One region of the Mixta mediterraneensis genome, then DNA from elsewhere that is predicted to be linked to it. Evidence: predicted binding sites of a transcription regulator. Region 1 holds the regulator's gene; each other region holds the start of a gene.
The links. The regulator LexA, encoded in region 1, represses DNA repair genes until DNA is damaged. The targets are predictions, from matches to a motif close to TNCTGTATGTACATACAGNA.
Positions count from the first base shown of each region.

Region 2: metR (HTH-type transcriptional regulator MetR) is a predicted target of LexA. The motif match lies at 1,622-1,641, and genes of this name have one in related genera.
Region 3: dinG (ATP-dependent DNA helicase DinG) is a predicted target of LexA. The motif match lies at 1,694-1,713, and genes of this name have one in related genera.

Region 1 is NZ_JASUAZ010000040.1:9,680-12,941, reverse strand. It holds gene plsB (glycerol-3-phosphate 1-O-acyltransferase PlsB) at 1-320, opposite strand, end outside; gene QRY16_RS17515 (diacylglycerol kinase) at 449-817, shown strand; gene lexA (transcriptional repressor LexA) at 924-1,538, shown strand; gene dinF (MATE family efflux transporter DinF) at 1,648-2,970, shown strand; gene QRY16_RS17500 (CsbD family protein) at 3,144-3,262, shown strand, end outside.
Region 2 is NZ_JASUAZ010000005.1:44,176-47,437, forward strand. It holds gene metE (5-methyltetrahydropteroyltriglutamate--homocysteine S-methyltransferase) at 1-1,528, opposite strand, end outside; gene metR (HTH-type transcriptional regulator MetR) at 1,673-2,599, shown strand; gene QRY16_RS05415 (YehS family protein) at 2,681-3,160, shown strand.
Region 3 is NZ_JASUAZ010000019.1:18,958-22,219, forward strand. It holds gene QRY16_RS12745 (MerR family transcriptional regulator) at 127-858, opposite strand; gene dinG (ATP-dependent DNA helicase DinG) at 1,739-3,262, shown strand, end outside.

The DNA of each region.
Region 1 (3,262 bases):
TCATGGAAGATCTTGACCGACTCAACACTCGGCACGAAATAGGGAAATACGCGCGGCCCGTCGTGAATAAAAACGTGGCGTGGCAGCAGTGTTCCATCAATCTCCAGCGGAGAGAGGGGATCAGGGAGATCGTGTTTAATACACTGCGCGCGTAAAGTCAGTAAGTCGGCCTTCGAATCGTAAGGCAGAACATACATAATGGGCCGGGTAGGGTCCAGCCCATGTTCAGAAACGGGATCGGCCGGAATGGCCTTACTCTTTACCAAAAACGAGAGTGGTAAATTCAGTAATTTATAATAAAGTTTACGCCAACCTGACATAGACAACATGAAGCCTCTTGTTAGCAAAGCGCCGCAAGCATACCAGAAAGTGCAGCGAAGATCTGTGGTGGTGCCAACGGCACGCAGCCCAGACATTGACGTCAATTCATTGAAAGGGTTCCCATCACATGGCAAATAATGCCGTCGGTTTTATCAGAATAGTGAAAGCTGCCGGTTATTCGTGGCAAGGACTGCGCGCCGCATGGCGACACGAGGCGGCCTTCCGCCAGGAAGCGATTGCGGCTTTAATTGCGATCGTCGTGGCTTGCTGGCTGGACATAGACACAATAACCCGCGTATTAATGATTGGTGCCGTGGTATTCGTCATCATTGTTGAAATCCTGAATAGCGCCATTGAGTCGGTGGTTGATCGTATCGGACCAGAACACCATCCACTGGCGGGGCGAGCAAAAGACATGGGTTCAGCTGCTGTATTGCTGAGCATCATACTGGCCGTTTTTGTTTGGATCGCCTTGCTTTGGTCGCATTTGCGATAGGCTTTCCAGAAGCTGTCAACCGGCTGATTATTCCCCCACTTTCGGTTTCCATTTCGCCAATACCTGTATATACTCACAGCGACTGTATAAACAACCAGGGGGCGGGATGAAAGCGTTAACCAGCAGGCAGCAGCAGGTCTATGACCTGATTCGCGATCACATTAATCAAACAGGCATGCCGCCAACGCGTGCAGAAATCGCCGCGCAACTGGGCTTCCGTTCACCTAATGCGGCAGAAGAACATCTCAAAGCATTAGCGCGTAAGGGCGTAATTGAGATTGTCTCTGGTGCTTCCCGTGGGATCCGCCTGTTAATGGAAGAAGAGGCCTCTGAAGGTTTGCCGTTAATTGGCCGTGTTGCCGCCGGTGAACCCTTGCTGGCACAAGAGCACATCGAAACGCATTACAAAGTCGATCCTGATCTGTTTAAACCGGCAGCAGATTTCCTGCTGCGCGTCAGTGGTATGTCAATGAAAGACATTGGCATCATAGACGGGGATTTACTGGCAGTGCACAAAACGCAAGACGTGCGTAATGGACAGGTGGTTGTCGCGCGTATTGATGATGAAGTCACGGTAAAACGCTGGAAAAAACAGGGTTCTGTTGTGCATCTCCTGCCAGAAAACAGTGAATTCGAACCAATTATAGTCGATACGCGTGCTCAATCGCTGACAATTGAAGGCTTAGCGGTTGGTGTGGTTCGTAATGGTGAGTGGCTGTAATCCTGCGTTAGCCGCTTCCGTTCGTTGATCCTGATGCTATTCTGTCTGCCCACGTTTCGCCGCTGCTGTTTTAACTGTTGATGCAGCGGCTCTGAGCACGGATCTGCGAATGCGTTTTCTGACTGCAACCGATAAAAATCTTTGGCGGCTGGCGCTGCCCATGATCCTTTCTAATATCACCGTTCCACTGCTTGGGCTGGTCGATACCGCTGTTATTGGTCACCTTGATAGTCCGATTTATCTCGGCGGCGTAGCCGTTGGCACCACGATCACCAGCTTCCTGTTTATGCTGTTACTTTTTTTACGCATGAGTACCACCGGTTTAACAGCGCAGGCTTTTGGTGCAAATAACAAAGCTGCGCTGGCGCGCGCGCTTACGCAGCCGTTAATGTTGGCGCTGCTAGCCGGAGTAATATTTATTTTTCTACGCGATCCGGTTAGCCAACTCGCTACGCGTTTGATCGGGGGGAATCCGCAGGTACTGGAGCAGGCGACGCTGTTCATCCACATTCGCTGGCTTAGCGCCCCCGCGACGCTGGCAAACCTGGTCATCCTGGGCTGGCTGCTTGGCGTCCAGTATGCCCGGGCACCGGTGATCCTGCTGGTGGTAGGGAATCTGGTTAATATTCTGCTCGATTTATGGCTGGTGCTGGGGTTGCATTGGGAAGTAGCGGGTGCAGCGACAGCAACCGCATTAGCGGAATACGTAACGCTGGCGGTAGGCATCGCGATGGTATGGCGCGTATTAGCGCTACGCGGCATTGATATGGCTTTGATTAAGCAGAGCTGGCGTGGCGATATGGGCCGTCTGTTAAGGCTTAATCGCGACATTATGCTGCGTTCGCTGATGCTGCAACTCTGTTTTGCTTCGCTGACAATGTTGGGCGCACGTATTGGGCCTGACGTGGTGGCTGTTAATGCCGTACTGCTGATGTTTATTACTTTCACCGCTTACGCGCTTGATGGTTTTGCCTATGCTGTAGAAGCATTTGCCGGTGAAGCGCATGGCGCAAAAGACGGCAGTAAATTAATGCATGTCTGGCATGCTGCCTGTCGTCAGGCGCTGCTGGTCGCAATCATTTTTTCACTGATTTATGCCGTATTTGGCGTACAGATTGTCTCTTTGCTGACCTCTATCAATGCGCTCCGGCTGATGGCCGATCGCTATTTGGTGTGGCAAATTATCATGCCGCTTATTGGTGTTTGGTGTTATTTGCTGGATGGGATGTACATTGGCGCAACGCGTGGACGCGAAATGCGCAATAGCATGACTATTGCAGCGCTGGGGTACTTTGTCACGTTGTTCACTTTACCCTGGTTAGGCAATCATGCTTTGTGGCTGGCTGTTATGGTGTTTCTCTCCTTACGGGGCCTGACGTTATGGCTTATCTGGCGTCGTCACTGGCAACGCAAAACCTGGTTTTCTGTCTGACGTTATCAATCAAAAATTTGAGCCAGGTTACAAAATAATCTGTATTGTTCCAGCAAGTCTCCGGTTTATTACTATAATTATCTTTCAACAGCGCAATTAACCAGCGCTTTATATCGGGATTGTCTCGCAATACGCGATATATAATGAAACCTAAGGATGACTGGAGGTCTGCAATGAATCACGACGAAACGAGTGGTAACTGGAAGCAGTTCAAAGGGAAAGTAAAAGAAAAATGGGGCAAGCTGACAGACGATGATATGCAGGTTATCGAAGGTAAACGCGATCAGCTTGT
Region 2 (3,262 bases), on a different contig from region 1:
CCCAACCATTTTGCGTAAACACGAAACCATCCAGATGCTCGCCGAAATATTCGACCATATCGTTACGTTCGGCCTCTCCATGCACCAGCACGTCCAGCCCTAAACGCTCCTGCTCAACAATCGCCTGCCTGATGTGTCCGGCAATACCAGTGCGGTAGTGATTGCTGTCCAGACGACCCTGTTTGAAGTCAAGACGCAGCCCGCGAATTTCGGTGGTCTGCGGGAAAGAACCGATAGTGGTGGTCGGCCAGGCCGGCAGGTTAAACCGTTGGCGCTGCGCTTTCGCACGTTCGCCATAGGCGCTCTGACGCTCACTGTCCTGGGCAGTAATGGCTTGCAGACGTTTGCCAACGGCGGCATTGTGCACACGGCTTGAGTGAGCGCGTGCACGAACTGGCGCACTCCACGCTTCCAGCGATGCCGCATCGTGGTTATTCAGCGCGTTACTTAGCAAAGAAAGCTCTGCGCACTTCTGAAGGGCAAAAGCAAACCAGCTTTTCACTTCTTCGTCCAGACGCGTTTCCACGCTCAGATCAATTGGGCTGTGCAGCAGCGAGCAGGAGGTGCCAATCCACAGTTGTTCACGTTGACCTGTCAGCGGTTGCAGGCGCTCGAACCAGCTGCTCAGATCGGCACGCCACACGTTACGGCCATTAATCACGCCAAGCGAAAGCAGCCAGGAAGCCGGAAGTTGCTGGTTCAGCGCCTGAATGTCATCACGTCCGTGCACCAGGTCAACATGCAGTCCCTGCACTGGCAGTTCACGAATCACATCAATGTTCTGACCGATACTGTCGAAGTAAGTCGTCAGCAGCAGTTTGCTCTGGCCTTGCAGTGCAGCGTAAGCCGGTTTAAAGGCGTCGCGCCAGGCTTGTGGCAATTCCAGCGCCAGGGCAGGCTCATCAATCTGTACCCACTCAATATCTCGTTTAGCCAGTTCAGCTAATACTTGCTGATACACCGGCAAAATAGCGTTCAGTAACGACAGGCGATCAAATTGTTCGCCCTTTACTTTACCCAGCCACAGATAGGTTAGCGGGCCAAGCAAAACCGGTTTGATTTTGTGACCCAGCGCCAGCGCTTCGTCAACTTCATCCAGTAACTGCGTCCAGGTCAGTTTGAACTGCTGGCCTTTGATAAATTCCGGCACCATATAGTGATAATTGGTGTTAAACCATTTGGTCATTTCAGCAGCAGCGGCAGGCTCGCCCGTCGGCGCCCGGCCACGACCCAGGCGGAACAGCGTGTCGAGATCGACAGAACCTTCTTTATTCTGGTGGCGCGCGGGTACATTTCCCAGCAGCAGGCTGGTGGTCAGCACATGATCATACCAGGCGAAGTCCCCCACCGGCAGCAGATCTACTCCCGCGTCTTTCTGTTGTTGCCAGTGACGTGCCCGCAGCTCGCGGCCTACCGCCAGTAATTCTTCCTGGCTGCTGTGACCGGCCCAGTAGCTTTCCTGGGCCTTTTTTAGTTCGCGATGCAGGCCAACACGTGGAAAGCCGAGAGTATGGTTCAGAATGGTCATTTGCTGTTCTCCAGATATTCTTTCACTTTGGCTTAGGACTGGCAGCCAAAGATGTTTAGCCGTCCAGATGTTTACACCGCTATATTCTGCGGGTACTGTATGTTCCTCAAGCGCAATTTGTTCAATTCGATATGAAGGACTCTCATGATCGAACTCAAGCACCTGCGGACGCTTCAGGCTCTGCGTAATACGGGATCGCTGGCTGCTGCGGCTGCCCAGCTCCATCAGACGCAATCAGCGTTGTCACATCAGTTCAGCGATCTGGAGCAGCGGCTGGGATTCCGCCTGTTCGTCCGTAAAAGCCAGCCGTTGCGATTTACGCCGCAGGGAGAAATTTTGTTACAGCTGGCAGAACAAGTGCTGCCGCAAATTCAGCAGGCACTGCAAGCCTGCCACGAGCCACATCAGACCACGTTGCGTATAGCCATTGAATGCCACAGCTGTATTCAATGGCTGACGCCAGCACTGGATAACTTCCGTCAGAGCTGGCCGCAGGTGGTGATGGATTTCAAATCCGGTGTCACCTTTGATCCGCAGCCAGCGCTGCAGCAGGGTGAGCTGGATGTAGTGCTGACCTCTGACATTCTGCCGCGCTCCGGCCTGTTCTATTCACCCATGTTTGATTTTGAAGTGCGATTAGTTCTGGCGCCGGATCACCCACTGGCGCAGGTTGAACATATCTCCCCGGAAGATCTTGGCGATGAAGTGTTGATGATTTATCCGGTGCAGCGTCAACGGCTTGATATTTGGCGTCATTTCCTGCAACCCGCTGGCGTTAGCCCAGCGTTGAAAAGTGTCGATAACACCTTGCTATTAATTCAGATGGTGTCGGCACGCATGGGCATTGCCGCATTGCCGCACTGGGTCGTGGAAAGTTTTGAAAAACAGGGATTAGTGGTGACGAAAACGTTAGGTGACGGATTATGGAGTCGGCTTTATGCAGCCGTTCGTGACGGCGAGCAGCGCCAACCCGTGCTGGAAGCCTTTATCCGCTTTGCTCGCCAGCATGCCTGTGATCATTTGCCTTTTGTACGCAATGCCCAACATCCGGGAATGCTGTTGCAGCGATAATCCAGCCCATAAACCTGCGCGAATGCCGGCAAAATCCCCTATAATGCGCAGCCTGTCGACTGACCATAAGAAGATTTCACCATGACTAACAATGATATTCTGCGCAGCGTGCGCTACATGCTCGATTTGAGCGATGCCAAAATGGTGGCAATTTTTGCGCTGGCAGGCTGCGATGTGCCGCAAGCCGATGTGCAAACGTGGTTGAAGAAGGATGACGACGCGGCATTTCGTCCGTGTCCAGACGTATTGATGGGTTACTTCCTGAATGGATTGATTTTCCATCGCCGCGGCAAAAGTGAAGATATGCCGACTCCTTCCATTGAGCGCAAAATGAATAACAATATTTTCATGAAAAAGTTGCGTATTGCCTTCGATTTGAAAACTTCTGATATTCCTGACGTGCTAAAACGCGCCAACTTTACGGTTTCTCAGGCAGAAATAGGCGCTATCTTCCGTAAACCCGATCATAAGAACTATCGCGAATGCGGCGATCAGATTATGCGTAACTTTCTCAAAGGGCTGGCGATGATTCATCGGCCTAAAACGGGTAAACCTGCCTGAGTTCCGCTACATCGCTGTTCAGCCAAAAAAGGCGATCCCGACCCATAAAGCTGTGCGATCGGGCTCGCTCTTCCTGATTTATCGTCATTCAATCATGTTGTT
Region 3 (3,262 bases), on a different contig from region 1:
ATGAAAAACAGTGTTGCGAAGAAAATTTTTTGCCAGTTCATGCAGAAGCCTGAGTGTGTAACATGGAGCGGGGAATAATAGCGCGCGCAAGGGAACAGGCAAAGCGCCCAGCGTGCGTTTTTGTTATCAAAGCGTTTCGTGCAGGCGTACCGGGTAACCTTGTTCTTCCCAGCGGGCCAACTGTTCCTGTTGACGTCGCGTCAGCTTTTTGCCGGTCCAGACAAACATATTCAAACCCGGAAACAGCTCCGGGCGCGGCAAATTAAGAGGCTCAGCAAGCACATCAATGCGCCAGCCAAACTGGGAAAGACGCCAGCCTTCAAGCCAGATACGCGTACGATCGTCAATGCCCCAGCCAACAATCACGGCATCTTTACCGGCTTTTTTACGGCCTGAAGCGAGACAAAAAGCAATGTAATCAATCAATGCGCCGTCAAGCAAACTGCACAGGGGGCGGGCGGTATTCTGATCCAGCCCGAGCTTTTGACGCACCGGCATAAAAACGTGATCGATCAAGCCATCAACCGGGTATTCACGGCCAATTTGCGAAATTTTATTACGTAACTTTGACGGGCGAACGTGGCGTAACACGCTAACCAGCTCATCCTGCAGAGAAGTCCAGCTCTCATGCGCCTCAATATCACTGCCTTCCAGCAACGCTTTAACTTTGCCCACCGGCACGCCGCTTTCAATCCAGCGTTTGATCTCTTCAATGCGATTTATATCTTTTTCATCAAACTGACGATGTCCGCCTTCAGAGCGTTGTGGCTTCAGCAGACCGTAGCGTCTTTGCCATGCGCGCAACGTTACCGGGTTGATCCCACAGCGTTCGGCCACATCACCGATACTTAAGGTCATACTTTCCTCTTTGTGGCGACCTGATTCGAAACACCATAACCAGGCAGGATAAGCCGGACAATAGTTTCCTGACTGTACAACGTGTTGCCAGGCTTATCTTTAGCCTACTCTCATTTATGAGAATAAAATCTCATAAATGAGCAGGGATTATGCAGAATCAGGAGACGAAACGACGCTTAGCGGCTCGTCTGACAGCGCTCAGTCTACAATGCGGCTGTCGTTCAATGAGCTGTCAACCGCAACCAGAATAAGCCGGGCGTCATTATTGCGCATTGAGCGCAGTGAGGCCAGCCCAACAGCCGCGCTGCGTTGGGCTTTCTATGTCGCATCTGTTGAGCGGAGTGGAGGCGCAGAGAAATAGAAATCGGCTGCTTACGCGTGACCAGCCGCCAGTCTGCCAGAATGAAACAGCGATTTCCTTCGCCGTAACGTATCGCCCCCGCCATCCACTTTCACTGTGAGCGGGCAGGGGGCACGGCTGCGTCCCGGCGCGCATATTGATGATGACGCATTACTGCAAGATGGAATGGAACAGCCTGTCTGGCTGTGCGAAGGCGGCCTGACCTTCAGCATAAAAGTGCTGCAGGGGACATTAAAAGCGGACGACTGTTTACGTTTTCATTTAGCGGGCAAGCCCTCTTTTGCTGCACATCTGACAGACGGTGCACGCTATTTATCGGCGAGATACCATGACGGATCAGGAAAAACACAGGCGCGACAGCGACACGCTGTTTTGCCGACGGCATCTGCAAGGGCTTATTGCGGTTGATAACTACCCTTGGCTTGAGGATTTTACGCGACGAAAAAAACACAGCGAAAGCTGACGTAGCCCGGATACTGTGTAAAAATACAGGCAATTTTTTCTGCGGGTAACAAGATAATGGCCCTGACAGCAGCATTAAAAAGTCAGATAGCGCAGTGGTATAAAGCGCTGCAGCAACAGGTGCCTGACTTTATTCCCCGCCCGCCGCAGCGACAGATGATTGCTGCGGTGGCGAAATGCCTGGCGGGTGACGATGGCCGTCATCTGGCGGTTGAAGCGCCAACCGGCGTCGGTAAAACGCTCTCCTATTTAATTCCTGGCATCGCCGTCAGCCGGGCTGAAGAGAAGCGGCTGGTGATAAGCACGGCGAATGTAGCGTTACAGGATCAGATCTTCACCAAAGATCTGCCGTTACTGAAGAAAATTATTCCCGATCTTACCTTTACCGCTGCCTTTGGTCGCGGTCGCTATATTTGTCCGCGCAATTTAGCGGCAATGGCCGCAGATGACGATCAGCAGGGCGATCTCCTGTTGTATCTGGATGATGAGGCGATCAGCAGCACCAAAGAAGAGCAAATCCAGTGTGGACGTTTGCAAAAATCCCTTGAGCGTTATCAGTGGGACGGTTTGCGCGATCACAGCGAAGAGAACGTCAGCGATAGCTTGTGGCAGCGGCTTTCTACCGATAAAGCCAGCTGTCTGGGGGCGCATTGCCGCTGGTATCGCGAATGTCCATTTTTTGTGGCGCGTCGTGAAATCGAGCAGGTTGATGTGGTAGTGGCAAACCATGCGCTGGTTATGGCTGCGATGGAAAACGAATCGGTGTTGCCGCCCGCCAAACAGCTGATGTTGGTGCTTGATGAAGGACATCATTTACCTGAAGTCGCACGCGACGCGCTGGAGATGAGTGCTGATATTACCCCTGGCTGGAACAGCTTACAGCTCGATCTGTTTGTAAAATTAGTCGACGGCATTATGACGCAGATGCGGCCTAAATCGCCGCCGCCGCTGGCAAATCCTGAACGGCTTAAAGCTCATTGCGACGAATTACGTGAATTATTAACGATTATCAGTAACGCTTTAACGCCTTTATTACCGGCGCATAACCAGCCGGGTGAATACCGTTTCGTGCTTGGCGAGCTGCCACAGGAAATTCTGGAACTCTGTACCCAGTTATTCAGGCGCTGTGATGCGCTACGCGGTTTAAGCGAAGGGTTGATCAATGCCCTGAGCGAGCAAACCGGCAAAGTCGATATGGTGCGGCTGCACCGTAATCTCTTACAGCTCAACCGGCAGTTTGGCTGGTTTGAATCGGTGAGTAAGCTGTGGCGGCTGGCGGCGCTAGAGAAAGCGTCGGGCGCGCCGGTATCAAAGTGGATCACTCGCGAATTGCGTGATGGTCAGGCGCACCTGCTGTTTCACTGCGCGGGTATTCGCGTTAGCGATCAGCTTGAAAAAATGTTGTGGCGGAAGATCCCGCATGTGGTGGTGACGTCCGCTACGTTGCGTTCGCTGAACAGCTTTCATCGCCTGCAGGAAATGTCTGGCCTGAATGAGAAAGCGGGCGACCGTTTTGTCGCGCTTGCGTCGCCATTCAATCATGTCGATCAGGGCAAACTGGTGATACCGCAAATGCGTTAC